DNA from 3 places in the Blautia pseudococcoides genome. Region 2 is predicted to be linked to each of the others. Evidence: predicted binding sites of a transcription regulator. Region 2 holds the regulator's gene; each other region holds the start of a gene.
What was found. Region 2 encodes Rex, which represses fermentation and respiration genes when NADH is low (regulators of the CRP and FNR family bind a similar motif). Its sites were predicted from a motif close to ATTGTTAANTANTTAACAAT; they were not measured.

Region 1 (10,246 bases), 750 kb from region 2:
GCAAGCACTCAACAGCAGATAACGGGAATCGAACCCGCCTCTCCAGCTTGGGAAGCTGGCGTTCTACCGATGAACTATATCTGCATACAAGTATAATTAAGGAAAATGAAATTCCCTGACATGCACCAGCCTGCGCGTGTTCCTCCGGGATATTCATATGTGTGAACCGAGACACCGCAGATACGGGCGTAAACGCTGACCGCACTCCTCCCGGAACTGATGCGTTGAGAATATTATAATCCAAAATATTTCTATTTGCAAGAGTATTTTTGAACTGTTATAGCTTATATAACGAAAAAGAATAGCAGACTGCCTTATTATGCCTTGAAATATAAGTGAAAAAGGATTATCATAATTAAAATACTATATTGCGATAATATACGACAATTGTACGACAGGAGGAGAATCTCATGAACTATAAAATTGCATTGATCCCAGGTGATGGAATCGGACCCGAGATTGTGACAGAGGCTAAAAAGGTACTGGATCAGGTATGCGGAGTCTATGGTCACAGCTTTTCTTATGAGGAGGTGCTGCTGGGCGGGGCTTCCATTGATGTGCACGGTGTGCCGCTGACAGATGAGGCTGTGGAGACTGCAAAAGCTTCGGATGCTGTGCTTATGGGGTCCATTGGAGGAGATGCCAAAACCTCTCCCTGGTATCAGCTGGAGCCTTCAAAACGTCCGGAGGCAGGACTTTTAGCGATCAGAAAAGCCCTGAATCTGTTTGCTAATCTACGTCCGGCCTATCTGTACGATGAACTGAAAGGTGCCTGCCCTCTTAAGGAGGAAGTGATCGGTGATGGATTTGACATGATCATTGTCAGAGAGCTGACCGGCGGCCTGTATTTTGGTGAGAGAAAAACCGTGGTGGAAAACGGTGTGACAACAGCCGTTGATACCCTTACATACAATGAAAATGAAATTCGCAGGATTGCTGTCAAGGCATTTGATATTGCCATGAAAAGAAATAAAAAGGTCACAAGCGTGGACAAAGCCAATGTACTGGATTCATCAAGACTCTGGAGAAGGGTAGTGGAAGAGGTGGCAAAGGACTATCCGGAGGTGGCACTGGAACACATGCTGGTGGATAATTGTGCTATGCAGCTTGTCCATGATCCGGGTCAGTTTGATGTCATTCTCACAGAGAACATGTTCGGTGATATTTTGTCTGACGAAGCCAGCATGGTGACAGGTTCCATCGGAATGCTCTCCTCAGCCAGCTTAAATGAGACAAAATTCGGGCTTTATGAGCCGAGCCACGGTTCTGCTCCCGATATTGCAGGAAAAGGAATTGCCAATCCTCTTGCAACTATCTTATCAGCAGCCATGATGCTGCGCTACTCTCTGGACCTGGACAAAGAGGCAGATGCTGTGGAAGCAGCTGTACAGAAAGTCCTTACTGAGGGATACCGCACAGTGGATATTATGGCAGATGGTATGAAACAGGTGGGTACCAAAGAGATGGGAGATTTGATCGCAGAGAGAATCTGAGATTTGAATGAGATAAAATCGGATAACAGAAAGGATTGTGAATGAGTATGAGAAGTGATGCAGTAAAAACAGGCATGCAGCAGGCACCGCACCGTTCCCTGTTCAATGCCCTGGGAATGACAAAAGAGGAGCTGGAGAGGCCGCTGGTAGGTATTGTCAGCTCCTACAATGAGATTGTACCGGGCCACATGAACCTGGATAAAATTGTGGATGCCGTAAAATTAGGTGTTGCTATGGCAGGGGGAACCCCTATCATGTTTCCGGCTATTGCTGTTTGCGATGGTATTGCCATGGGACATACAGGAATGAAATATTCTCTGGTGACCAGAGATTTGATCGCAGATTCCACAGAGGCTATGGCTATGGCACATCAGTTTGACGCTCTGGTTATGGTGCCCAACTGTGACAAGAATGTGCCGGGCCTTTTGATGGCAGCAGCCAGAATCAATGTACCCACCGTATTTGTAAGCGGCGGCCCCATGCTGGCAGGCCGTGTGCATGGTCAGAAGAGAAGTCTTTCCTCCATGTTCGAGGCTGTGGGTTCCTACAGTGCGGGAACCATGACAGCAGAGGAAGTGGAAGAGTTTGAAAATAAAGTATGCCCCACCTGCGGCTCCTGTTCCGGTATGTACACTGCAAACAGCATGAACTGCCTGACAGAGGTGCTGGGTATGGGATTAAATGGAAACGGAACCATTCCGGCTGTATATTCCGAGAGGATCAAACTGGCAAAACATGCAGGGATGCAGGTAATGGAAATGTACAGACAGAATATCCGGCCCCGGGACATTATGACAAAAGACGCTATTATGAATGCTCTGACTGTTGACATGGCTCTTGGATGTTCCACCAACAGTATGCTGCATCTGCCGGCGATCGCCCATGAGATCGGATGGGATTTTGATATTACCTTCGCTAATGAAGTGAGTGCGAAGACGCCCAACCTGTGCCATCTGGCACCTGCAGGGCCCACCTACATAGAAGACTTAAATGAGGCCGGCGGTGTATATGCAGTCATGAACGAGCTTACGAAAAAAGACCTGCTGAATTTAGACTGTATGACAGTGACAGGAAAAACAGTAGGTGAAAATATTAAGGATTGCGAAAACAGGAACCCGGAAGTTATCCGTCCTGTAGAGAACCCTTACAGCCAGACAGGCGGTCTTGCGGTCCTGACCGGCAATCTGGCACCGGACGGCGGGGTGGTAAAACGCTCTGCAGTCTGTGAGGAGATGATGATGCACGAAGGTCCCGCGAGAGTCTTTGACTGCGAGGAAGATGCCATTGATGCCATCAAAGGCGGCAAAATCGTAGCAGGGGATGTTGTGGTGATCCGTTATGAGGGACCAAAAGGCGGTCCGGGCATGAGAGAGATGCTGAACCCAACATCCGCTATTGCAGGTATGGGACTTGGTTCCAGCGTGGCTCTGATCACGGACGGACGGTTCTCAGGCGCTTCCCGTGGGGCTTCTATTGGCCATATTTCTCCGGAGGCAGCCGTAGGCGGTCCTATTGCCCTTGTGAAAGAGGGAGATATCATCCGCATCAATATTCCGGAAAATAAGCTGGAACTGGCAGTTTCAGAGGAGGAAATGGACAAGAGAAAAGCTGAGTGGCAGCCAAGAGAGCCGAAAGTGAACACGGGATACCTGGCACGCTATGCGGCTATGGTAACCAGCGGAAACAGGGGCGCCGTTCTGGAAATCCAGAAATAAAAACAAAAAAAGATAACGGTTGGGAGGATTTCAATATGCAGTTGACAGGAGCAGAAATAGTAATCGAATGTTTAAAAGAGCAGGGTGTAGATACCGTTTTTGGTTATCCGGGCGGAACGATTCTGAATATTTATGATGAGCTATACAAACACAGCCATGAGATTCATCACGTACTCACTTCCCACGAGCAGGGCGCAGCCCATGCAGCGGACGGCTTTGCCCGTTCCACAGGAAAAGTGGGAGTATGTTTTGCAACCAGCGGCCCAGGTGCCACCAACCTTGTGACAGGGATCGCAACGGCGCACATGGACTCCGTCCCCGTCGTTGCCATTACCTGTAATGTGGGGGTTCCCCTTCTTGGAAAAGACAGTTTCCAGGAGGTGGACATAGCAGGCGTCGTTATGCCTATTACAAAACACAGTTTTATTGTAAAAGACGTGAAGAAGCTGGCAAAAACAATCCGCCGTGCTTTTGTCATTGCGAAGAGCGGACGTCCCGGCCCGGTTCTAGTGGATATTACCAAGGATGTAACTGCGGCCAAGACAGACTTTGAAAATATAGTGCCGAAGCCGGTGAAACCCTCTGTGGCCGAGATCGAAGAGGCAGATCTGGCGAAGGCTGCGGACATGATCCAGGAGGCAAAGCGTCCCTTCATTTTTGTGGGCGGCGGAGCCATCGCAGCAAATGCCTGGGAGGAGCTGCGCATTTTTGCCCATAAGATCCAGGCACCTGTAACAGATTCCCTTATGGGAAAGGGCGCGTTCTCCGGAGAAGATGAGCTGTACACAGGTATGCTGGGTATGCATGGAACCAAGGCTTCCAATCTGGGCGTGACAAAATGTGATTTGCTTATTACTGTTGGCGCCAGATTCAGCGACCGTGTAACCGGCAATACCAGGAACTTTGCCAGGAACGCAAAAGTGATCCAGATTGATGTGGATGCTGCAGAAATCAATAAAAATGTGCTGGTTGACTGCAGTGTTGTGGGAGATGCCAGGGAAGTGCTGAAACGCCTCAATGACATGCTGGAGCAGAAAGAACATAAGGAGTGGCTGGAATACGTTGAGGAGCTGAAAGAAAAATATCCTCTGCGCTACAATGAGGAGGGCCTAAGCGGTCCGGCTATTATTGAGGAAATCTACCATCAGACAAAAGGCGATGCCATAATCGTTACAGAGGTGGGGCAGCATCAGATGTGGGCTGCCCAGTATTACAAATATAAAACACCCCGCACATTTTTGTCCTCAGGCGGATTGGGAACCATGGGCTACGGCCTGGGTGCAGCCATAGGTGCCAAGATGGGCAATCCTGACAAGGTAGTTATCAATGTGGCAGGAGACGGCTGTTTCCGCATGAATATGAATGAGATTGCAACCGCCACAAGAAATGATGTTCCTCTCATTCAGGTGGTCATCAACAACCAGGTCCTTGGAATGGTTCGGCAGTGGCAAACTTTGTTCTATGAAGGCAGATATTCCAATACAGTATTAAAGGATAAAGTTGATTTTGTAAAACTGGCGGAAGCTATGGGGGCAGTGGGGATCCGCGTGACCACAAAGGAAGAACTCAGGGAAGCTTTGGCAAAAGCCATTGAGTTAAATACAACGGTTGTTATGGACTGTATGATCGACAGCGACGACAAGGTGTTTCCAATGGTGCCGGCAGGCGCCAACATTGAGGATGCGTTTGATGAGGAAGACCTGAAAGCAAAACAGAAATAGCATGTCTTTTACAGAAAGACAAATGTTTTTATTGACAATAATATAACAAAGAGGTAGAATACTTCTTGTCAAGCAATTTATGCCACGTGTCCTCAAAAAGGGCATGTGGCGTTACTATTAGAAATGCTTTAGAGTGATACAAGAGTAAGATGATAGAGGAGGAAACAACAAGTGAGCAGAGTTTATAACTTTTCAGCAGGGCCGGCGGTTCTGCCGGAGGAAGTGCTGCAGGAAGCAGCAGCAGAGATGCTGGATTATAAGGGAACAGGCATGTCCGTGATGGAGATGAGCCACCGTTCCAAAGCATTCGAGGATATTATACATACTGCAGAGGCAGATTTGCGAGAACTGCTGCACATTCCTGACAACTATAAAGTATTATTTCTGCAGGGCGGTGCCCATCAGCAGTTCGCCATGATTCCTATGAACCTGATGAAAAATAAAGTGGCTGACTACATTGTCACAGGCCAGTGGGCGAAAAAGGCATGGCAGGAGGCACAGAAGTACGGGACAGCAAACAAGGCTGCATCCTCTGAGGATAAGACATATTCCTATATTCCGGATTGCTCTGATCTTCCCATAAGCCCGGATGCGGATTACGTGTACATCTGCGAAAACAATACGATCTACGGAACAAAATTTAAAACACTGCCGAATACAAAGGGTAAAACTCTGGTAGCTGATGTTTCCTCCTGCTTTCTCTCCGAACCTATGGATGTGGAAAAATACGGTGTTATTTACGGCGGCGCACAGAAGAATATTGGTCCTGCCGGTGTGGTGATCGCCATTATCCGCGAGGATTTGATCACAGAGGATGTTCTTCCCGGCACACCAACCATGCTGACATACAAGACACATGCAGATGCAGAGTCCTTGTACAATACACCTAACTGCTACGGGATCTATATGTGCGGCAAGGTATTCCAGTGGCTGAAGAAACAGGGTGGTCTGGGAGCCATGAAAGAGCATAATGAGAAAAAGGCCAAAATCCTTTATGATTACCTGGATGAGAGCGCAATGTTTAGAGGAACAGTGGAACCGGCTTCCCGTTCGCTGATGAATGTGCCTTTTGTCACAGGGGATAAAAATTTGGATGCAAAATTTATAAAAGAGGCCACAGAGGCAGGATTTGTAAATCTGAAAGGCCACAGAAGTGTAGGCGGTATGCGTGCCAGCATTTACAATGCCATGCCGATACAAGGTGTGGAGGCGCTGGTTGCTTTCATGAAAAAATTTGAAAAGGAGAACGCTTGATCATGTACAGATATCACTGCTTAAATCCAATTTCCAGTGTAGGACTGGAGTATTTCCCGGCCAAATACGAGAGCACAGACAATATATCAGATGCCGACGCCGTTCTGGTAAGAAGTGCAAACATGCATGAGATGGAGCTTCCGAAGAATGTGGTTGCTATCGCCAGGGCAGGTGCTGGCGTCAACAATATTCCGCTGGAGGAGTGCGCAAAGGACGGTGTTGTAGTCTTCAACACACCCGGAGCCAACGCCAACGGTGTAAAAGAGATGGTCATTGCCGGAATGCTGCTGGCATCCAGAGATATTGTGGGCGGTATTGAATGGCTGGAGCATCAGGATGCCACAGAAGATATCGGAAAACTGGCTGAGAAAAAGAAAAAACAGTTTGCCGGCTGTGAGATCAGCGGCAGAAAGCTGGGTATTATCGGCCTTGGCGCCATCGGTGTAAAGGTGGCAAATGCAGCCGTACATCTTGGAATGGAAGTATACGGTTATGACCCGTTTATCTCTGTAGATGCAGCATGGAATCTTTCCAGAAGTATTCACCACATCAATGACCTGAATGTGATCTACAAAGAATGTGATTATATCACTATTCATGTACCGCTGATCGAATCTACAAGAAAGATGATCGGCGCGGATGAGATCGCCCAGATGAAAGAGGGTGTGGTTCTCCTGAACTTTGCAAGAGATTTGCTGGTAGATGAGGAAGCTCTGGCGGAGGCACTGAAAGAGGGCAAAGTAAAAAAATATGTGACAGACTTTGCCAATCCGCTGGTGACCAGCACGCCCAATACTCTGGTAACTCCTCATCTGGGAGCATCCACAGAGGAATCAGAAGATAACTGTGCAGTGATGGCAGTGAAACAGCTTATGGACTTTCTGGAAAACGGAAATATCAAGAATTCCGTAAACTATCCGGACTGTGATACAGGTGCCTGTGTGGATGTGGGAAGAATTGCCATCAACCACAAAAATATTCCAAACATGATCAGCCAGTTCACCAGGGTGCTGGGTGATGCGGGCGTGAATATCTCCAACATGACCAATAAGAGTAAAGGTGACTTTGCCTATACGCTCATAGATGTGTCCACCCCTATATCCGGTGAGGTGGCAAAAGAGCTGAAAAATATACACGGTGTTTATCGTGTCCGTATTGTAAAATAATAGCTGTGATATTATTTATGGCAGAATGAGTTATCGTTGGGCCTGACCTGAGACTTCGGTTTCAGGGCAGGCCTTTTGCTATGCATCGCGCAGCGTCCCCTTGGGGAAAACGCCTCCCGGGACAGTGGCCTGTGAATAGCAACAATAATTGTGCCTATTTCATTGTATTTTAAGACTATATACGGTATAATTTTACTATAGCGTTATAAAAAGACATCAATCTATTTGGGGTGTGAAAATGAGCAGAAAAAAGAAAAAACCGGAAACATTCATACAGAAGAGAGTCCGCAGCGCAAAGCGGATAAAATCTTTTTGCGGTGCGCTTAGAAGAAACCATAAGCGGCTTGGGAAGGTATTCAATGGTGTCTGCGAAGTTGCTGCCCATGTTATGGAGAAAAAATTATAAAGGAGAGCAGATAATGGCGGTAGTAAAACCATTTTGTGCAGTGCGTCCCCAGGAAAACCTGGCATCACAGATCGCCGCACTGCCTTATGATGTATATAACAGAAAAGAGGCGAAAGAGGTAACCGAAAAAAATCCATATTCCTTTTTGAAAATTGACCGGCCGGAGACACAGTTTCCGGATGATGTGGATATGTATGCGCCTGAGGTTTACAAAAAGGCCAGAAAGATATTCTGGAACATGATGGAAGACGGAGATTTTCTTCAGGATGTGGACCCGAATTTTTATCTCTATGAGCTGACCAGAAACGGACATGTACAGACAGGGATCGTGGCTTGTGCTTCCATTGATGATTACATGAACGGTATCATCAAAAAGCATGAGAATACCAGGGTAGAGAAAGAGCTGGACCGCATTCGCCACGTGGATGTACTGGAGGCACAGACAGGTCCTATTTTCCTGGCGTACCGTGCAAATGCGGATTTCAGACACCTGATAGAGGTGAAAAAGAAAGATTTTCCTATTTTTAACTTTGTATCAGAGGATGGGATCCGGCACAGGGGATGGATGATTTATGAGTCGGCCATGACCCACAAGATAGAAAAAACCTTCCGGGCCATGGACGGCATTTATATTGCAGACGGCCATCACAGGGCAGCCTCAGCCATCAAAGCGGGGCTGAAACGGCGCCAGGAGAATCCCAATTATACGGGCAGGGAGCCTTTCAATTATTTCCTGTGTACCCTGTTTGCGGATGAGGAGCTGGAGATCCTGGATTATAACCGGGTGGTGAAAGATTTAAATGGCTGTTCCGAGGAGGAGTTCCTGGAAAAAGTAAGAGAACGATTCTTTGTATCAGAACCCGGAACAGAAGCGGTATCTCCCCGGCAAAAGGGTGAATTCGGCATGTTTCTGGGTGGCAGGTGGTATACACTCAACATAAAGGACGAATATCGTTCCCCGGATGTGGTGGACGGACTTGATGTGGCATTGCTGCAGAATAATCTGCTGGAGCCTGTATTGGGAATCCGGGAGCCGGCAAAAGACCCGCGCATTGATTTTATTGGAGGGATCCGGGGGCTGGGTGAGCTGGAAAAACGTGTTTTGACAGACTGTAAAGCAGCTTTTTCCATGTATCCCACTTCCATGGCAGAGCTTTTTGCTGTTGCAGACGCCGGAAAGCTCATGCCGCCAAAATCCACCTGGTTTGAGCCGAAACTCAGAAGCGGACTGTTTATCCACAGGATATAGAATATGAGAGAGCATTTATATGATAAAATCGACCGTCTGGAAGCAGGGGAATCCCTGGACAGGGAAACCTATACGGAGCTGATCGAAAAGCGGAATGAAGACCTTGCCGGTTATCTGTTTGAAAAGGCAGTACAGATGCGGGAGAAATTTTACGGAAACCGCATTTACATAAGAGGACTGATCGAGTTTACCGATTACTGCAGAAACGACTGTTATTACTGCGGGATCCGAAAAGGGAACCGCAGGGCAGAGCGTTACCGCCTTGGGAGGGAAGAAATTTTAGAGTGCTGCAAAAAGGGCTATTCCCTTGGCTTCCGAACTTTTGTGCTGCAGGGCGGTGAGGATCCCTGGTATACGGATGACAGAATCACAGAACTGGTCGGTACCATAAAGAAAAAATACAGCGACTGTGCTGTGACTCTCTCCATTGGGGAAAAGGAGAGGGAAAGTTATGAAAGATATTTTGAAGCTGGGGCGGACCGGTATCTGCTCAGACATGAGACGGTCTGCGAGGAACACTATAAAACCCTGCATCCGCCTTCCATGTCCTATGCTCACAGGCAGGAATGCCTGAAAAATCTAAAGGACATTGGATTTCAGACAGGATGCGGCTTCATGGTGGGAACACCGGGACAGACAGCGGAAAATCTGGCAGATGAACTGCTCTTTTTAAAAGAATTCCAGCCAGCCATGGTGGGGATCGGGCCTTTTATTCCGCACAGGGACACTCCTTTGGGGAATCAGGCACCGGGAAGCGCAGAGCTTACCCTGTATCTACTGGGATTGATCCGCCTGCTGCTTCCCAAAGTCCTTCTACCTGCCACAACTGCCCTTGGAACCATTTCCCATGACGGGAGGGAGCGGGGGATACTGGCAGGGGCCAATGTGGTGATGCCAAACTTATCGGCTTCACTGGTACAGGGAAAATACGAACTGTACGACCATAAGATTTACACAGGCGCAGAAAATGCCGCCGAACTGGAACTTCTTCGCAGCTGTATGAAGAAAATTGGCTGTGAAGTGACCGTAGACCGGGGAGACACTAAAATGGATACCCGGTAAAGAGAAAAGGAGAGGGTAAAAATGAGTTACGATCCGAAATCACTGAAAGCAGAGGAATTTATTTCTCACGAAGAAATCCAGGAGACACTTGCCTATGCTGAGGCAAATAAGCACAATGAGGCGCTTATTGACCAGATCATCGAGAAGGCAAAGCTTCGTAAGGGCCTGACCCACAGGGAA
Region 2 (10,246 bases):
TAAGCTGTTCGGATTACCATATTTTCTATAAAATGAAAATGACCAGAAGAGAGGCCATGGAGCACTATTTGAGTGTGATCCGTGAATGCCTGGAGACAGGGATCAGCCCCAGATGCCATCTGGAGGATATTACAAGAGCCGATATCTACGGCTATGTGATCCCCTTCTGTTTGGAGCTGAACAAACTGATGGAGGAGTATTCCATACCGATCAAAGTGCGGTGCTGCGACACTATGGGTTATGGCGTCAACTATCCCGGTGCTGTGATCCCCCGCTCCATACCGGGTATTATCTACGGTATTTTGACACATGCCGGAATCCCCTCTGAGCTGATAGAGTTCCACGGCCATAATGATTTTTACAAAGCTGTGAGCAACTCCACAACCGCATGGCTCTACGGCGCAAGCGGTGTGAACTGTTCCCTGTTCGGTATTGGTGAGAGAACCGGCAATACCCCCCTGGAAGCCATGGTATTTGAGTATGCCCAGATCAAAGGCTCCCTGGATGGCATGGATACAAGGGTCATCACAGAGCTTGCAGAATATTATGAAAAAGAGATTGGATACAAGGTTCCCTCCACTACACCGTTTGTGGGAAGCGCATTCAATGTGACAAGGGCCGGTATCCACGCAGATGGTCTGCTGAAAAACGAGGAAATCTACAATATCTTTGATACGGATAAATTCCTGGGCCGTCCGCCTCAGGTGGCTGTTTCCAACACTTCAGGCCTGGCAGGTATTGCCCACTGGATCAACAACCACTACCGCCTTTCGGGTGAGAGCCAGGTACGGAAGAACAGTGAACTGGTGCAGATGATAAAAGTCTGGGTGGATGCCCAGTATGAGGAGGGACGTGTCACAGTCCTGACAGACGAGGAGCTAATATCCGTCATTGAGGAGAGCTGCAGGAGATTGCATATAACCTTATAAGGCATAAGCGAGGAAGGAAGTAAAATGGCAGTTAGAGAGAAGTCCCTGCGGGGCCAGGTATTTGACAAGATTCGTTCTGATATTCTGAAAGGCCATTACCAGCAGGGAGATGAACTGGTGGAATGCACCATTGGAAAAGAACTGGGAGTCAGCAGAACTCCGGTGCGGGAAGCCATTAGACAGCTTGAACTGGAGGGGCTGGTGCGCCTGGTGCCAAACAAAGGAGCCTTTGTCAACGGAATATCCGCAAGGGATGTAACGGATATTTATTTGATCCGTTCCCGGCTGGAAGGGCTCTGTGCCCGGATGGCCGTGGAAAATATAACACCGGAACAGTTAGAAGCCATGGAGGAAGCCATCGTATTGTCAGACTACCACGCGAAAAAAGAACATTATGAGCAAGTCTGTGAGATGGACGGCAAATTCCACAAGCTTCTCTATGAAGCCTCCGGCAGCCGGATGCTTTCCCACACACTGTCTGATTTCCATCAGTATGTACAGCGTGTGCGGCAGGTATCCATCATGAACCGTATGCGCCTGAATAAATCAGGCAACGAGCACACAGAAATATTGGAAGCCATAAAAAATAAGGATGCAGATTTAGCGGAACAGGTGGCGGCGAGGCATATTTTTAATACGGTTGAGAATCTGAAGCATTATAATCTGGAAGAAATTCTGCAGGAAGAACGGAAAGGAGAAGGACAACAATGGAAAGAATTAAAATGACAACACCTTTAGTGGAGATGGATGGAGACGAGATGACACGAATCCTCTGGAAAATGATCAAAGAGGATTTGCTGGAGCCATATGTGGAACTCAATACAGAATATTATGACTTGGGACTGGAATACAGAAATGAGACAAATGACCAGGTTACAGTGGATGCGGCCAATGCCACAAAGAAGTACAAAGTAGCAGTTAAATGCGCAACCATCACACCCAATGCGGCGCGTATGGATGAGTACCACTTAAAAGAAATGTATAAAAGCCCCAATGGTACCATCCGTTCCATGCTGGACGGTACCGTCTTCCGTGCTCCTATTGTAGTAAAGGGGATTGAACCCTGCGTAAAAAACTGGAAGAAACCCATCACCCTGGCAAGACATGCCTATGGAGATGTCTATAAAAATACGGAGATGGTCGTTCCGGGACCGGGAAAAGTGGAGCTGGTTTATACCTCTGCTGACGGCACAGAGAAAAGAGAACTGGTGCACAATTTCACAGGTGCCGGTGTGGCACAGGGGATGCACAACTTAAAAGACTCGATTGAGAGCTTTGCGAGAAGCTGTTTTGAGTATGCGCTCTCCACAAAACAGGATGTATGGTTTTCCACCAAGGATACCATCTCCAAAAAGTATGACCATACCTTTAAGGATATTTTCCAGGATATTTACGATAAAGAATACAAAGAAGCTTTTGAGAAGACCGGTATTACATATTTCTATACGCTGATCGACGATGCAGTGGCACGTGTCATGAAAGCAGAGGGGGGCTTTATCTGGGCCTGCAAGAACTATGACGGGGATGTTATGAGTGATATGGTATCCTCTGCCTTCGGTTCTCTGGCTATGATGACTTCTGTTCTGGTATCCCCTCACGGATATTTTGAATATGAAGCAGCACACGGAACCGTGCAGCGCCACTATTACAAACATCTGAAAGGTGAGGAAACTTCCACCAACTCCGTGGCAACTATTTTTGCCTGGACAGGCGCACTTAGAAAACGGGGAGAATTAGACGCAAGCAGCAGCCTCTGCCAATTTGCTGACCGTCTGGAAAAGGCCACGCTTGCTACGATCGAAAAAGGCGAGATGACAAAAGACCTTGCGCTGATCACATCACTGGAGAATCCGACTGTGCTGAACAGCCGTGAATTTATCCTGGCTGTCAGAAAAAATCTGGATGCTTTATACGCATAAAAATAAGCTTAATTCATTTCACAAGTCCATGTAAGAGAGTATAAGTCCCTGCTTACATGGACTTGTTCTTTTATAAAAAGTTTTCAGACAGGGGTTGAAAATCTGAGTCAATTTCTTATAATGGGTATTAACCGAATCGGTAAAGTACATAAAGGGGGCTCAATATGGAGGACAAACTTAGCAGTCTTTCAGAGGAAAAAAAGAATGCGATCGTCAATGCGGCACTGGAGGTTTTCGGCACCTGTGAATATAAACGTGCATCTACAGATCTGATCGCCGCCAAAGCCGGGATCTCAAAGGGACTGCTGTTTTATTATTTTAAGAACAAAAAAGAGCTGTATATGTATCTGTTTGAGTATGTCTTTGAAAAGGTGGGTTCACGTCTTTTGGATCTGCGTTTTTTTGAAATTACGGATTTCTTCGAGTTATTGGCTTACACAACCGAAAAGAAAGCCCGCATTCTCTCTGATTTCCCCTATCTTATGGAATTCAGCGTCCGGGCATTTTTTACATCCAGGGAGGATGTATCGGAGGCAATGAATTCCTTTATGAAAAACCAGATTGCAAATATGTTTGAGGACTATTGCAAAAATGTAGATATGACAAAGTTCAGGGAGGATGCAGAACCCAGAGAGATACTGCATATGCTTCTCTGGCTTACTGACGGATATATGCATCATAGAATGTTCTATACCGATACGGTAGATGCGGATTTATTGATGCAGCAATTCAGAAAGTGGTCGGAAATGCTGAAGCGGATCGCATACAAAGAGGAGTATCTGACAGAAATGGTTGGAAGGAGGCAAGAAATATGAACGTAATAGAAATCAGCCATATTACAAAAGACTATGGACAGAACCGCGGTGTTTTTGACGTGAGTTTTTCGGTGAAACAAGGAGAGGTACTTGGATTTTTAGGCCCAAACGGAGCCGGGAAGACCACAACGATCCGTCAGATCATGGGCTTTATCAAGCCTGACAGCGGCAGCCTGTCTATCCTGGATATGGATTGTTTTAAGGAGGCGGATAAAATCCAGACATCCCTTGGATATCTTCCCGGGGAAATTGCTTTTATTGACTCTATGACAGGAATGGAATTTATCCGTTTTGTGGCAAAGATGAAGAAAATGAGAGATTTGGGCCGGGCTCAGGAATTAATGAAAATGTTTGAACTGAATCCCTCCGGCAAGTTGAAGAAAATGTCAAAAGGCATGAAGCAGAAGATTGGAATCGTCTGTGCATTCATGAATCCGCTGGCAAGCATCCTGATCCTGGATGAACCGACCAGTGGTCTGGACCCTTTGATGCAGAACCGGTTTGTAGAGTTGATCCTTTCAGAGAAGAAAAAAGGAAAAACCATACTTATGTCTTCCCATATGTTTGAGGAGATTGAACGAACCTGTGACCGTGCCGCGATCATCCGTGACGGGCGCCTGGTTGCGGTGGAGGAAATTGAAAAATTAAAAGAGGGAAGACAGAAAGTGATAGAGATCACTTTCCGGGAGCCAGCTATGGCGGAAGCGTTCGCTGCTGCATTTCCTGAGGTCTCTTATCAGGCCGGGGGAAAAGCAGTGACTGCCAAAGTGGGAAAAAATATTGATCCTTTCCTGAAAAAGGCCAGTGCGTATACGATAACAGATTTAGATGTGCGCACACAGAGTCTGGAAGAGTTTTTCATGCATTTTTACGGAGAGGAGGCAGCACGACCATGAATGCTACGTTATTTAAAAAAGAGATCAAATCAAACTGGCTGCTGCTCGTCATCTTTCTTGCGGTTCTCAGTGTCTATGGCAGTATGATCACTATGATGTTCAATCCTGAAATGGGAGACAGCCTGAAAATGATGGCTGACAGCATGCCGGATTTGTTCGCGGCATTTGGCATGGCTGATGTGGGCCAGACATTGCTGGAATTTGTATCAGGATACTTATACGGAATGCTGTATGTGGCTTTCCCGGCGGTATTCATCATAATTCTCTCAAACAGACTGGCAGCCAAATACGTGGACAACGGCTCCATGGCTTACCTTTTGGCGGTACCTGCCAAACGCTGGAAAATCATGATGACACAGTGTGTTTTCATGCTGGTGTCCCTGCTTGTCATTGTCATTTATGTGACTTGCCTGATACTTGTTGTCAGTGAGGTGCTTTTCCCCGGGGAAATGGAAACAGCAGCGTTTATCCGGATCAATGTGGGTCTGCTGGGAATGCTTGTATTCTTTGGCGGTGCATGTTTCTGTGCTTCCTGTTTCAGCAATGAGTCAAAAACTTCCTCTGCAGTCAGCACAGCCATAGTAGTATATTCGGTCCTTGTGCAGATGATATCGCAGGTTGGAGACAGATTTGAGAAAGTAAAATATGCCACACCTGTGACTTTGTTTGACATAGACGGTCTGAGCGCAGGTGACGGAAAAGCATGGATGATGTGCGGTATTTTGTATCTGGCGGGGATTTTACTTATGGGAATCGGAATTATACGGTTCAGCAAGCGGGACCTGCCCTTATAACAGGAAAAACGGGAAGAACTGGCATTATGCCAGTTCTTCCCATTTTTCATAGAGTTCTTCCAGTTTTTGTGCGATTTCGGCTTTTTCGTTGGCCAGCTTTACGCATTCGGCCACATTGACCGCCACATCCGGCTTCTCCATCTCGGCGTCAATCTCCTTGTCTTTGGCTTCCAGGCGTTCAATCTCTGCTTCAGTCTTTTTCAAATCATTTTCGCGTTTTCTTTGACGTGCCTGTTCCTCTTTCTGTTGTTTCCAGTCCAGCTTTGTGGCAGAGACAGATTCCGCAGTTTCTTCCTCCGCCTGGCCAGGTGCATAGATACGGGTAAGTTCCTCTCTTTTTTCCATGTAGTAATCATAATTGCCGATGTAATTCACCATACTTTTGTTAGTCAGCTCCAGGATCCTGGTGGCTGTCCTGTTGATAAAATACCGGTCATGAGACACATACAGCACAGTTCCGGTGTAATTGCACAAGGCATCCTCCAGAATCTCCTTTGACATAATATCCAGGTGGTTGGTAGGCTCATCGAGGATCAGAAAGTTGGCTTCTGACAGCATGAGCTTAGCCAGGGATACACGTCCCCGTTCCCCGCCGCTTAACGAAGAGATCTTTTTAAACACATCATCTCCGGTGAAGAGGAAAGCTGCCAGCAGATTGCGGATCTCTGTGTTGGTGAGCTTTGGAAAATCATCAGAGATCTCCTCAAAGATGGTTTTCTCCATATGGAGTACATGGTGCTCCTGGTCATAGTATCCGATGTGTACTTTGCTTCCCAGATGAAAGACCCCGGCGTCGGCGGGAACCAGCTCGTTTAAGATTTTCAGTATGGTGGTCTTACCTGTTCCGTTGTTTCCGATGATCGCTACCCGTTCCCCCCGTTTGATAGAAAAATTCAGGTCCGAAAAGAGGGGGAGAGAGGGGAAGGATTTTGTGAGATGTTCCACTGTCAGTACATCCGTTCCGCTTTCCATACGGGGCTTTAAGTAAATACGCATGGAAGCGTTTACCTCTGTGGGCTTTTCTATGACTTCAATCTTATCCAGCAGTTTTTCTCGGCTTTCTGCCCGCTTTATGGATTTCTCCCTGTTAAACTGTTTTAATTTGGCGATCACTTCCTCCTGATGTTTGATCTCCTGCTGCTGGTTCAGATACGCCTGGTAGGCATCCCTGCGAAGCTGGGCCTTTTTCTCACTGTAAGCAGAATAATTTCCGGTAAATGAGCTTACCTTTCCGTTGTCAATATCAATAACTTTGGTTACGATCCTGTCCAGAAAATACCGGTCATGGGATACGATCAGGACAGCTCCCGGATAGTTCAGCAGATAGGTCTCCAGCCAGGAAATGGAATCCATATCCAGATGGTTGGTAGGCTCATCCAAAAGGATGATGTCCGGTTTTGACAAAAGCAGGCGTCCAAGTGCCACACGTGTTTTCTGCCCTCCTGACAGAGTGGAGATTTCTTTTTCAAAGTCACTCTCAGGAAAGCCAAGCCCTTTCAGCACGCCCACAAGCTCGCTTTTATATGCGTAGCCGTTTTCCATTTCAAATTCATGGGTCAGCCGGGAATACGTCTCCATCAGGTGTTCCAGTTCTTTCCCGGAAGCGTGCTTCATCTGCTTTTCCGTTTCCCGCATATGAAGCTCCATATCCAGAATATGCTGTTTGACCTGCAGCAGGGCATCGTAGATGGTGAGGGCGCTGTCCAGCTCCTGGTGCTGGGCCAGGTAGCCGATGGTCCTGCCTCTGGATAAGATGACCTCCCCGCTGTCCGCAGGAATCTCCTGCATGATAATGCGCAGTAGTGTGGATTTGCCCGCTCCGTTGATGCCCACTAAGGCGGCTTTTTCGCGTTCCTCTATATGGAAGGAGGCGTCATGGATCAAATTCATGCCTCCAAACGATTTTTCAATATTTTGACATGCCAGTATCATATTTAAGAATCTCCTTTATCTTTAGGTGTAACTGTTTTGTCTCTTACAGTCATAGACAAAATTCCACTGGGAATGGTCTTTGGCCGTGGGATTTTTGCTTCACCCTTCCTATTATATCTGAAATTCAGAATTTGACAACAGATAAAAACAACAATAACTGGAATTGTATTTGACTTTATTTTAACAATTATATATAATATTCCTATATGAAACAGAAAACTAAGACATAAGGAGGGTAAAGTCGTGGACGAAAAATGCATATCAAAAGCAGTCATCAGAAGACTTCCCCGATATTACAGATATTTAGGAGAACTTTTGGAAGATGGTGTGGAGCGTATTTCCTCAAATGAGCTGAGTACCAAAATGCGCGTGACGGCATCCCAGATCCGCCAGGACCTGAATAATTTTGGGGGTTTTGGGCAGCAGGGATACGGATATAATGTGCAGTACCTGTACACGGAAATAGGTAAGATCCTGGGACTTGACCGGACCCACAACATGATCATCATCGGAGCCGGTAATCTGGGCCAGGCTCTGGCGAATTATGTACAGTTTGAAAAACGCGGGTTTAAGGTTGTAGGCATCTTTGATGTGAATCCGGTTCTGAAAGGCATCTCCATACGAGGCAACGAAATTCTTATGATGGATGAACTTCCCCAGTATCTGAAGGATAATGACGTTCAGATAGCAGCGCTCACTCTGCCTAAGAATAATGCGGAGGAGACAGCGAACCTGCTGGTGGAAAACGGGATCAAGGCCATCTGGAATTTCGCACATCTGGATCTGGAGGTGCCGGAGGATGTTATTGTGGAAAACGTACATCTATCCGAGAGCCTCATGCGATTGTCTTATAATCTGAATTGTTATGTGACGGAACATAAAAAGTAAGAAAAGGCTGCTGCGGGACTTTTGCGGCGGCCTTTTTGCTGATACCGGCAAAAGAGAGGAGTGAATGACATGAAACAAATCGTAACCGGCGGACAGATGAAATTTTTGGATGATTATACCATCCGCAAGATCGGGATCCCATCCCTGGTCCTTATGGAACGGGCAGCCCTGAGTGTGTACCAGGCCCTCCTGGAGGAAAAATTTCCGCTTAAAAAGGTTCTGGTACTCTGCGGAACCGGAAATAACGGTGGGGATGGCGTAGCTGTGGCCCGTATGCTTCATGTGACAGGGGTTTCGGCAGATATCTGTATCCTTGGAAAAAAGGATCATTATACAGAAGAAATGAGAAAGCAAGTGAATATTGCGGAAAATTATCACATATCCTTTGTCAAGAATGCCGTACCTGCTGAATATACTACTATAGTAGATGCTGTCTTTGGTGTAGGACTGTCCAGAGAAGTGGATGGAATTTACAGAGACACCATCGAAGCCCTGAACCGGTCAGAGGCCAGGATCATGGCAGTGGATATCCCCTCCGGTATCAGCGCGGATACGGGAAAGGTGCTGGGCTGCGCAGTGAAAGCTGACGTGACTGTGACCTTTGCCTATGAGAAGGCGGGGCTGTTATTCTATCCGGGTGCTTCCTATGCGGGAAAGGTCAGGACTGCTGATATCGGGATCTATAAACTGCCCCGGAACGATTTTGAACTGTCTGTACTGCGCTGTGAGGAGAAAGATCTGTACCGGATCCCGGAAAGAAAGCCGGATGGAAACAAGGGAACCTATGGGAAGATATTCCTGGCAGCCGGAAGCCGTGATATCAGCGGCGCAGCGTATCTCTCTGCCTGTGCAGCACTCAGGACAGGTGCAGGCATGATCAAGGTACATACCAGGGAGGAGAACAGGCAGGTACTGACCACAATGCTGCCGGAGGCTATGTACAGCTTCTATGACGATGAGGAGATCAAAAAAGAACAGATACAGGAAGGGCTTACCTGGGCTGATGTGATCGGAGTAGGACCGGGACTTGGCACAGGACAGCAGGCAGAAGATATTCTCTACACCATACTGGCCGAGGGCGGTAAACCGCTGTTGATTGATGCGGACGGGCTGAATCTGCTGGCGGGCAGGATGGAGGTGCTGACACAGTATCCGGCACCTATCCTCATAACCCCCCATCTCGGTGAGTTCTCCAGAATCTCCGGGGTCTCTGTCAAAGAGTGGAAGGAAGCCCCCCTTTACCTGACAAGGCGTTTTGCACAGAAATATCACCTGACCGTAGTGTGCAAAGATTCACGTACCGTCATATCCGACGGCAGTGAGGAGATATTTATCAACACTTCCGGCAACAGCGGAATGGCAACAGCGGGAAGCGGAGATGTGCTTTTCGGAATCCTGATGGGGCTTTTGGCCCAGGGCCTTACGGCAAAAGAGGCAGCGCCTTTGGGTGTTTATTTCCATGGGATGGCAGGGGATCTGGCAGCTTCCCAAAAGGGAGAGTACAGTATGATAGCCGGAGATATGATTACACAGACAACGGAAATCTTGAAGAAAAGAGGAACAGTTTTATGAAGACACCAAGCAGGATTTACGTTTCCATAGATTTGGATGCGGTTTCCTATAATCTGGAAAGTATGAAGAGCCATATCCGCAAGGATACAAAAATCATAGCCGTACTGAAGGCGGACGGCTATGGACATGGTGCACTTCCCATTGCCAGGCATATAGAACCCCTGCCTTATATCTGGGGCTTTGCTGTAGCCTGTGTGGAAGAGGGACTTGCACTCAGGGAAGGCGGAATTGAAAAACCCATTCTGATCCTTGGATATACCTTCATGGAAGATTACGAGACGATCATTGAAAACGACTTCCGTCCCACCGTTTTTACCGGAAAGATGGCTGAAGATTTATCGGACACGGCAAAACGGCTGAATAAAACAGTAAAGATACATATTAAGCTGGATACAGGCATGACACGTATCGGCTACCGCAACCTGGAGCACGATGTACCCGAGATCCTGAAAATCGCTGAAATGCCCGGGCTTTTCGTGGAAGGGCTCTTCACACATTTTG
Region 3 (10,246 bases), 1.9 Mb from region 2:
CGCTTTCTGCCCCTTGTTGGGACCGATTTTGATCTCAGTAAAACCGTCCTTTTTGTAGTCCGGATGATAAGCCTTTAAGAGGGCATCCTTTTCATCAGCAGTCATACGTCTGGGTTCCATGCCCATACGCTCGTCTCTGGTAGCTTCCACCTTTTTAATGGACGCAAGCATTTCTGGTGTAAACATGGCTATCCTCCTTATTTCTCAATCTCTCTGGTATTGTAAAGTTCCTGCATTTCCGTGATCGGCTTCTGCATAACCTGCTCAATCAGCTCATCATAAGCACCCTGGTGGATCTCCTCCACACGGTTTTCCAGATGTTTTGTCTCAGGTGCAATATATTTTCCTGTGAGACGTCTTGCAAGAAGGCCTACCATAGGGTGAGAAATCCCGGCAGGACATCTGACGGAACAGCAGCCGCAGCTTACACAGTCAAAGGATTCCTCTGCGCACTTCTCAAATTCTCCTCTCTGCGCATAAGCGATATACTGCATAACGTTCAAATCCTGTGTACAGGCTTTTGTACAGGCATTACATCCGATACAGCTGTAGATTTCCGGATACAGCTCCATCATGATCTGCTGAGTCGGCTTAATTTCCTCTATATCATAAGTTCTCTTGTCTGTAGGGAAGAAAGGAATACTTGCCACATACATGCCCTCCTCCACCTGTGTCTGACAGGCAAGACATGTCTTCAGCTCATTTTTTCCTTTGATCCTGTATATTGTAGCACATGCTCCGCAGAAGCCATGACGGCAGCCGCACCCTCTTTTCAGGGTATATCCGGCATATTCCATGGCTGTCATGATCGTCAGATCCGCAGGCACACTGTATTTCTTACCGAAGAAAAATACATTAACCATCTTTTCCATAATAGGTACCAATCCTTTCATCAACTTCATCTTTACCCCGCAGTGTCAACTTCGATTCCGCTTTGCTTTATCTCAGTTGAGGGCGTTCGCCCTATGCCAAAAAGACCAAACCGGTCCGCTTATGTGCAAGCACAACACAGATTGTCTGTTCTTCTTGGTACACTGCCCATTGCCTGTCAATACTCGTTAGGTAATTCGTCAATCTCGTCGCAGCGGAATACCGGACCGTCTTTGCACACGTATTTGGAGCCGATGTTGCAGCGGCCGCATTTGCCTACACCGCATTTCATACGGAGTTCCAGAGTTGTGTAGACCTGCTCTTTAGAGAATCCCATTTCCTGGAGGGCTGCCAGCACGAACTTGATCATGATGGGCGGTCCGCAGACAAGGGCTGTCTTGTCTGTGGTGAATCCCACCTCTTTTAAGTAGTTGGGTACAAATCCCACATGGCCGTCCCAGCCTTCCTGTTCCCGGTCAATGGTCAGATATACGTTCACACCCTCTGTCTTCATCCAGACCTCCCGGATCTCTTTTAACTGGACCAGATCGTCCGCAGAACGGGAACCATAGAGAATATCCACGGTTCCGTAGTTCTCTCTGTTATCCAGCACATAGTTGATAACAGAGCGAAGAGGTGCAAGACCGATACCGCCTGCGATAAACAGCAGGTTCTGGCCTTTTAACCCGGTCTCTACCGGGAAATAGTTACCGTAAGGACCTCTCACCGTAATCTCGTCGCCAACCTGGAGGCTGTGAAGATAATCTGTGAGGATACCGCATTTCTTGATGCTGAATTCCTGAAATTCTTTATTTGTGGGTGAGGAAGTAATGGAAAACATACCTTCACTGATGCCCGGTGCACACACCATGGCACACTGTCCGGGCATATGCTCAAAAAGCTTTCCGCCCTCCGGCGCATTCACCCGGAAGGTCTTTACATCCGGTGTCTCCTGGCGGATATCTGTGATGACTCCCACCTGAGGGATCAGGGTATCCAGCGTATAATTTTTATGACAGGTACATTCGCTCATTATTTGTCACCTCCCTGTTTCTGAAAGGATTTGATAACTTTCACAATATTTAAGGAAGCCGGGCATTTTTCCACACATCTGCCGCAGCCTACACAGGAATACATCCCGTCATTGTTTGCCGGGAAATATACCAGTTTATGCATAAATCTCTGGCGGAAACGCTGCATCTGGCTTGTTCGGTTGTTTCCGTGAGCCATCATGGTGAAATCCGAGTACATGCAGGAATCCCAGCAGCGGTATCTCTTGATCCCATGTCCTGTATCATAATCCTTGATGTCATAGCACTGGCAGGTTGGACATACAAAGGTACAGGTACCGCACGCCAGACAAGGCTTGTACAGTTCTTCCCAGAGTTCGGAATTGAATTTTTCATTTAATGCATCCCCGTTCCATCCTTCCAGGGAAAGATTGGAATAGGGGAGTTTTTCCACAATGGCGCGGATGGAAGCTTTCTCTTCCTCCACTTTCTTTTCCGCATCAGCATCGGCCTCTGTCAGAAGGTTCTCCACAGATTTCGTGAGGGCTTCCCCCTTCTCTGTAAAAGGTTTCCAGTAAAGCGCATCTCCCGCCATCCATACAGCCACATCCGCCACAGGCTCCGCGCAGTCCACACCAAACACCTTGCAGAAGCAGGTTTCCTCCGGCTCATGACACGCCATAGCTACGATGGTGCCATGCTCACGTCTTGCCGCATAAAATGAGTCCACCGGGTCAGCTAAAAATACCTTATCTAAAACCTCCACACCCTTCACGTCACAGGCTTTCATTCCAAATACCACGAAATCCTGCTCTTTCAGTGCTTCCGGTTCAATGGCCAGTTTTTTTCCGTCTTTTTTGCAGGTATACAGGTCCTCACTCTGAGGAAAAAATGCGTCTTTGGGGGATTTCACTGTTTTCAGCGTATCCAAATCCACCTCCCCGTCCTCACTCCATGCCCTGAAGTTCACCTGTCCGCTCACCTTTACCGGGACATATAATTCCTGGGCACCGGCAATCAACTGGAATAATGCCGCCAGATTTTCTTTTGCTGTCTTATACATACATTATCCCCTTTCTGCCACAATGTCTGGCTCTACGTCATCAAATGTAAAGTTTGTCAGCGGCCCTTTAGAATCTGTATCTTCGCCGGCCTGATATTCTCCGTAGAATTCATCAATATCCTTGATAAATTTCCGGTTAAACAGATGGAGCGGAATTCCCTGAGGACATACACGGCTGCATTCTCCGCAGTCTGTGCAGCGTCCTGCCACATGGAACGCGCGGATGATATGGAACATCTTCTCCTCAAAGGAATCCACATTGGCCTTCTGGGAGCTGTCAAACTTGTTGCTGTCAAATACACATTTTCTGCAGCTGCATGCAGGACATACGTTTCTGCAGGCATTGCAGCGTATACATTTGCTTAACTCTTTCTGGAAAAAAGCGAATTTCTCCTCCGGGCTCATAGCCTCAATGGCGGCAACACCGTCAAAACGCTCTGCGTCCTTTGTCTCTTTGGATTCTCCGATCAATTCATCATAAATCTTATGCTCTTTGCCTTTGCACACATGGCATCTCTCCAGCATGGCATCTGCATAGGAACATGTTTTCTCTCCGTAGAGGGTCCGGATCGTAAGTATGTCTGCTTCGTCTGTGATCTTGGCCCCGGAAATACTTTCGATCCCCTTGATCCCCATGCTCCTGATCTTTTCAATATCCAGCTTGCCTTTGCAGCCAACGCCCATAATATAGGCTTTTTCCCTGTCTACCCTATGCTCCTTGATAAGCTGGTTAAAGCTGTACGTGTCACAGGGTTTCAGGCAGACTAAAGTTTTACCCTCCAGTTTGGAGGCCTCTATCATATATTTGCTTAAATTGGCTCCGCAGAATCCGTTGTACACGAAATTCTCCAGGTCTTCTTCTTTTTCAAAATAAGCCGGTTCCGGATCATAAGGCAGGTCTCCCGCTTTCCAGCCGAGGACACGGGCCACGGTACCGTCCGCTAACAGCTCTTTTGCACGGTTTATCAGCTCCTGCATCTCAAATCCTCCAATCTTACATTCCTGCCCAGAGAGCGGACTTTTTCCACAAACTCGTTCATGGTGGTGGAGAATTTTACACCCTCCGCTGCGGACACCCATTCCACACGGGTACGTCCGTTTTCCACACCGATATAATCCAGCATGGAGAATAAAAGTGTCATACGCCTTCTGGCATAGTAGTTTCCTGTACTGTAGTGACAGTCTCCCGGATGACATCCGCAGAGGATCACCCCGTCTGCACCTTTCTCAAATGCCCGCAGAATAAACATGGGATTTACACGGCAGGAACATGGCACGCGGATGATCTTAACATCTGCAGGGTAGGCCAGACGGCTGCTGCCGGCCAGGTCCGCGCCTGCATAACTGCACCAGTTACAGCAGAATGCCACAATTTTAGGTCTGAATTCTTCTTTTGCTTCTATCGACATATTGCATCCACCTCCGCTATGATCTGTCTGTTGGAGAATCCCTGTAAGTCCATGGCTCCTGATGGGCAGGCAACTGTGCAGGCTCCGCATCCCTGACACAGTGCATTGTTCACGACTGCAATGCGGCGTGTCTCGCGGATACCGTGGTCATTCACCTCTTTCTCCTCATAGGTGATGGCACCGTAAGGACACACATTTGCACAGGTGGAACATCCGTTGCAGAGAAGTTCATCGGATTTGGCTGTACATGGGTTGGTCATCAGTTTATCTTTTGCAAGGAGTCCAATAGCTTTCACCGCTGCAGCACCTGCCTGTGAAACGGTCTCCGGAATATCCTTTGGTCCCTGGCATACGCCTGACAGGAAAATACCTGCCGTGGGGGATTCCACCGGACGGAGCTTGGGATGAGCTTCTGTCAGGAAGTTATTGGTGTCAATGCTGGCTGTGAGCATAGTCGCAATTTTCCTTACAGACGGATCCGGCTCAATGGCTGTAGCCAGGACCACCATATCTGCTTCCATGAGGATCTGCTTGTTATCAATGAGGTCAACGCCCTGTACGAGTAACTGTCCGTTTGGCTGGGGAGCGACTTTACCCACCTGGCCTTTGATGTAGTTCACACCGTATTCCTCCACGGCTCTTCTGTAGAACTCATCAAAGTTTTTACCCGGGGTTCGGACATCAATATAAAATACAGACACGTTCACATCCGGATACTTGTCGCGGATCAGCATGGCATGTTTTGCTGTATACATACAGCAGATCTTAGAACAGTAGCTCTTTCCCCGCTTGTCTGCGCAGCGGCTGCCCACACATTGGATGAACACCATATTCTTGGGGGCTTTTCCGTCAGACATACGCTCCAGATGGCCTTTGGTCGGTCCTGCTGCGTTCATGATACGCTCCAGCTCCAGGGATGTGATAACGTCCTTGCTCTGGTTGTATGCATACTCATCGTAATTGTCCAGTTTGATGGTATCAAAACCGGTGGCAACTACAATGGCACCGTACTTCTCTGTAACAATCTCATCCTTCTGCTCATAATCAATGGCACCTGCCTGGCATACCTTGGCACAGACACCACATTTTCCTGTTTTGAACTTGATACAGTTCTCCCGGTCGATCACCGGAACATTGGGGATAGCCTGGGCAAATGGTGTGTAGATGGCGCTTCTTGTGTTAAGCCCTCTGTTAAATTCATTTGAATTTTTCTTGGAAGGACATTTCTCCTGGCAGACACCGCAGCCTGTACACTTATCCATATCTACGCTTCTGGCTTTCTTGCGGATAACCACAGCAAAATCACCCACAAAACCTGAAACCTTTTCCACTTCACTGTATGTATAAATGTTGATCTTCTCATGGGCAGATGCTTCCACCATCTTTGGTGTCAGGATACATGCGGAACAGTCAAGGGTGGGGAATGTCTTGTCAAGCTGTGACATCCTTCCTCCGATACTTGGGGTCTTCTCCACAATATCCACTTCATATCCGGCCTCTGCAATATCCAGCGCCGTCTGGATACCTGCAATACCCCCGCCGATCACCAGTGCACGTTTGGTCACAAGGCTCTCTCCCGGCTTCAGGGATGCATTTAAGTTTACTTTGGCGATTGCCGCTCTCGCAAGGATGACCGCCTTCTTGGTGGCCTCCCCCATGTCTTTATGGATCCAGGAACAATGTTCACGGATATTGGCAACCTCCACCATGTATGGATTCAGGCCGGCTCTCTCCGCTGCTTTCCGGAAAGTGGTCTCATGCATACGCGGTGAACAGGAACATACTACAAGTCCTGTAAGCTTCTCATTTTTTATGGCCTCTGCGATCTTGGACTGTCCCGCCTCGGAACACATATACTGATAGTCTTCCGCATGGACAACTCCCGGCTCCATTTTAGCCATTTCCACTACTTTTTTAACATCTACCGTGGCGGCAATGTTGCTGCCGCAATGACAGACGAATACACCTATTCTCTGCACTTAACCTCACCTCCTGTATCTTCTGCTTGCACTGACTAAAAGCTGCTGGGGAAGTTCCGGGTCCAAAAGCTCAGGGATCTCGTCAGCCGTCAGATAATCCCCGCCCTTTTCACGGACAACCAGCTGTCTTGCCGCGTCAATAAGTTTACCAGGCTTCACGTCCCTTGGGCAGCGCTCCACACACGCAAAACAGGAAAGGCATTTCCAGAGGGATTTTGCATTTACCAGAGACTCAATGTCTTCATTCTGCACGTAAGATACAAACTGATGAGGTTTGATATCCATTTCATTGTAGGATGGACAAGACGCAGAACACTTGCCGCATTTCATACATTTCAGCGGATTGACGCCGCTGATCTCCTTTATCATTTCAGCCTGTTTCTTTGGAGTATTCATGCTTTTGCCACCTCCTCTTTCACACCCAGAGCTTCTGCCAGGAGCTCTGTAAAATAAAATACAGGAAGTTTGCTGCTGTTTGTGCTCTTATTCAAGTTATACCGGCATAATGGACAGGCGGTGATCAGCATATCTGCTCCAAAACCGGATGCGCTTTCCATGATCTTGTCAGACATGGTTTTTGACATCTCTTTTTCTTTCAGGGATATGTATCCGCCGCAGCACTCATTTCTGTATGGATAGATCACCGGTTCTGCTCCAATGGCCCGGATGAAATCCTCAATGATGGCAGGATTCTCCGGATCATCAAATTCCAGAAGCCTGCTAGGACGAAGGAGCAGACATCCGTAATAAGCCCCTATCTTTTTCCCGGTAAGCGGAGCGGTTACTTTCTCCTTTAACGTGTCGAAACCTATGCGGTCACGGAGTACCTCCAGAAAATGGATCACTGTCGTCTCACCTGCATAGGGTTCCTCAAGCTGCATATAATTATTGGCTCTGGTGCGGATGTCATCTACATTCTTCATATCATGGTTGACACGTTTGATCACATGATGACAGGCAGAACAGAGTGTTACCAGATCCTGGCCTTTTTCTTTGGCCTCGTTGAGAGCACGGACGGAAGAAAGTTTTGTGGCGATCTCATCAGTACCCAGCGGATAAACGCCGCCGCAGCACTGCCAGTTTTCAATTTCTTCCAGTTCAAATCCCAGTGCCCTTGCAGAAGCTCTGGCATAAGCATCCAGTTCCACTGCTTTTGTCTTCAGGGTACACCCCGGATAATAACTGTACTTCATAGTTCCTCCTAATAATCCCGGAAACGGAACAGTACCCTCATAGCTGCTGCTTGGCGGGCCAGAGGATACTGAACAGTTTTCCTGTTTCTACAGTTCTATCTGTTTGATAACTTCTTTCAGTGCGTTGGCACTTGCCTGAAGTTTTGCAATCTCTTCTTTATTCATGCGCATCGGCACTTTACCCTGGATACCATTGGGCCCAACCAAAGTCAGTGTGCTCACGCAGACATCCTCAATGCCGTATTCACCGTGCATCATAGAGGAAACGGTTGCGATGGAGTCAGAAGATGCCAGCAGGATTCCGCACAGCTTACATACTGCTGCAGATACTGCGTAGAAGGTAGCTCCTTTGTTTGCAATTACCTTGCCGCCGGACTTCTGAACATAAGTCAGCATTTCTTCCTTGTCAAGCTCTTCTACATCCTTGCCAAGGTTCTTAGCCAGCTCGTAATACTCATCAAGGCTTACACCTGATATATATGCGCCTGTCCAGGGAATGAAGGAAGTGTCACCGTGCTCACCAAATACATAAGCGTGGATATTCTTCTGAGCAACTTTAAAGTGTTCAGAGAGTCCGCAGCGGAGACGCGCAGTATCCAGAATTGTTCCGGAACCGATAATCTGATTCTCCGGCAGTCCTGAAATCTTTGTAAACACATAAGTCATAATGTCAACAGGATTGCTTACGATGATGTATAGAGCATTCGGTGCAGCTTTTACGATTTCCGGTGTGATGCTCTTTAAAATATTTACATTGGTCTGTGTCAGCTCAATTCTTGTCTGACCCGGTTTGCGGGCAATTCCTGATGTGATAATTACGATATCGGAATCCTTAGCATCCCCGTATTCGCCTGCAACAATATTAATGGGATCGCGGAAACAGGTTCCCTGCGCAATATCCATTACTTCCCCTGCAACTTTTTCCTTGTTGATATCAATCAATACAATCTCTGATGCGATATCCCCGTTTGATAATGTGTAAGCAATCGTTGAGCCAACGCTTCCGGCTCCGATGACAGTAATTTTACTACTCATGCTTGCTCCTTTCCCCTTCCATATGGGCTGTTGTTATTGTCTTTTTTTTAACAAATAAAGTTCAAAAAAATATGAAATTACAAATTCCGTCTTACTGAATATAGGATTCCGTTAAAGAATCTTTACTCAATTGCCCCAGATTCTAGGGGTTTGGTGTTGAATTTGATTTCGTGCTACTGATTTAGAATATCATATTGATAAGAAATTAACAACAACTTTTTAACGATTTTTTGTATTTTTTTGTCTTGTCTACCACGTTAATTTGTGAAATTATTTTTCAAACAATTTCTGGCCTGCCGCGTGCCATACAAATAGGGAAACTTCTTGATTTTTATGTATTTTTCTGCGTGCAATTTGTTTTTAGACCTTTTTTATCCATTATTTAATGGCTTTTTTTCGGGACTTTTATGTCTTATTTTATGTATGTATACAAAAAACACAAACTTTTTTTCTTTATTTTACACGCATTCTGAAGGTGTGCTTTCAAGTACAGCGCATATAAAAAATAAGGATTGCCCCAGTTGGCTCATACATTTATGAACCCACAGAGCAACCCTTTATATTATATCAAACGTGTTAGTTAAATAACCCTTCTATAATTCCCACAATAAAACCGTGATCCATTTTCATTGTACTAATCCTGAAGAATAGGAAATTCCACCGTGACCACAAACAGATCCGCATCCACTTCTATTCCGAAAACACCTCCGCATGCCTCCGTAAAACTTCTGGCAATGGAAAGTCCCAACCCGCTTCCGCCGTCGGTACGGCTCTCGTCTCCGCGGACAAAACGTTCTGTAAAGTCAATCTCAGAAGGAATCTCGTCCTGGGAGATATTTTTAACAGTGGTTTTAGCTGTTTTGCTGTCTGTTTTCAGTGTAATGAACACACGGGAACCGGTCAGTGAATACTTCAGGGCATTCTGCAGCAGGTTCTGGAACACTCGGTACAGACGGCTGCCATCCGCATGGATCATCACCGCATCCGCAGGGATCTGTGCCTTGACTGTCACGGAGCTCTCTTCAATCTGTTCTTCCATGTCAGCCAGGGTCTGACGGAGCAGTTTGCCCAGATCCAGGTCCTCCAGATCTACAGGAAGCTGCCTGGATGCCGCTTTACTGATTTCAAAAACATCCTGCACCATAGATTTCAGCCGCTGGGACTTAATGTCCAGAATGCGTATATAATCCTTAACATCCTCCGGAAGATTTTCTTCCTGCTTCATAAGATCCACGTAGCTGATAATGGAGGTCAGGGGCGTCTTAATATCATGCGATACATTGGACACCAGCTCAACCTTCATGCGCTCACTTTTCATTCTTTCCGACAGTGCCGTATCCATACCGCTCTGAATGTCATTTAACTGCTGCACAGCGTCATACAGGTCAGAATCTTCCGGCACTTTCAGTTTGTCTGTCATGTTGCCATCGTGAACTTTTGTTATCTGATCAACCAACCGGCCAATCTCACTTGCAAACACCTGGTTATGGGACGCATACTGTTTCATCATCCCCACCAGAAGTACAATGACAAGGACTACCAAAGCCACAAGCAGCAATACAACTCCAAAACTCCCGCCATCATCATACAGGTAATACCCTATCATAAAACAAGCAAGAGCTGCAATGACGGATAAGATAATTCCGGTTATCATCACCGGGGAAAATTTACGGACCATTTTTTTTTG

Region 1: a site for Rex is predicted at 4,960-4,979, ahead of serC (3-phosphoserine/phosphohydroxythreonine transaminase). Genes of this name have one in related genera too.
Region 3: a site for Rex is predicted at 8,753-8,772, ahead of A4V09_RS16965 (L-lactate dehydrogenase). Genes of this name have one in related genera too.

The regions. Positions count from the first base shown of each region.
Region 1 covers NZ_CP015405.2:913,723-923,968, forward strand. Annotated here, with positions in the region: tRNA gene A4V09_RS04205 (tRNA-Gly) at 14-84, opposite strand; gene leuB (3-isopropylmalate dehydrogenase) at 411-1,493, shown strand; gene ilvD (dihydroxy-acid dehydratase) at 1,541-3,208, shown strand; gene ilvB (biosynthetic-type acetolactate synthase large subunit) at 3,244-4,929, shown strand; gene serC (3-phosphoserine/phosphohydroxythreonine transaminase) at 5,101-6,183, shown strand; gene A4V09_RS04230 (phosphoglycerate dehydrogenase) at 6,186-7,349, shown strand; gene A4V09_RS24165 (hypothetical protein) at 7,588-7,755, shown strand; gene A4V09_RS04235 (DUF1015 domain-containing protein) at 7,769-9,004, shown strand; gene hydE ([FeFe] hydrogenase H-cluster radical SAM maturase HydE) at 9,008-10,066, shown strand; gene hydG ([FeFe] hydrogenase H-cluster radical SAM maturase HydG) at 10,088-10,246, shown strand, end outside.
Region 2 covers NZ_CP015405.2:1,667,792-1,678,037, reverse strand. Annotated here, with positions in the region: gene A4V09_RS07910 (hydroxymethylglutaryl-CoA lyase-like TIM-barrel protein) at 1-929, shown strand, start outside; gene A4V09_RS07905 (GntR family transcriptional regulator) at 954-1,655, shown strand; gene A4V09_RS07900 (NADP-dependent isocitrate dehydrogenase) at 1,637-2,848, shown strand; gene A4V09_RS07895 (TetR/AcrR family transcriptional regulator) at 3,013-3,663, shown strand; gene A4V09_RS07890 (ABC transporter ATP-binding protein) at 3,660-4,559, shown strand; gene A4V09_RS07885 (ABC transporter permease subunit) at 4,556-5,353, shown strand; gene A4V09_RS07880 (ABC-F family ATP-binding cassette domain-containing protein) at 5,378-7,285, opposite strand; gene A4V09_RS07875 (redox-sensing transcriptional repressor Rex) at 7,529-8,173, shown strand; gene A4V09_RS07870 (bifunctional ADP-dependent NAD(P)H-hydrate dehydratase/NAD(P)H-hydrate epimerase) at 8,243-9,745, shown strand; gene alr (alanine racemase) at 9,742-10,246, shown strand, end outside.
Region 3 covers NZ_CP015405.2:3,582,237-3,592,482, forward strand. Annotated here, with positions in the region: gene A4V09_RS16920 (FAD-dependent oxidoreductase) at 1-186, opposite strand, end outside; gene A4V09_RS16925 (4Fe-4S dicluster domain-containing protein) at 198-872, opposite strand; gene A4V09_RS16930 (FAD/NAD(P)-binding protein) at 1,049-1,903, opposite strand; gene A4V09_RS16935 (4Fe-4S dicluster domain-containing protein) at 1,903-2,943, opposite strand; gene A4V09_RS16940 (4Fe-4S dicluster domain-containing protein) at 2,947-3,921, opposite strand; gene A4V09_RS16945 (hydrogenase iron-sulfur subunit) at 3,909-4,352, opposite strand; gene A4V09_RS16950 (CoB--CoM heterodisulfide reductase iron-sulfur subunit A family protein) at 4,343-6,331, opposite strand; gene A4V09_RS16955 (4Fe-4S dicluster domain-containing protein) at 6,338-6,727, opposite strand; gene A4V09_RS16960 (CoB--CoM heterodisulfide reductase iron-sulfur subunit B family protein) at 6,724-7,524, opposite strand; gene A4V09_RS16965 (L-lactate dehydrogenase) at 7,612-8,559, opposite strand; gene A4V09_RS16970 (sensor histidine kinase) at 9,194-10,246, opposite strand, start outside.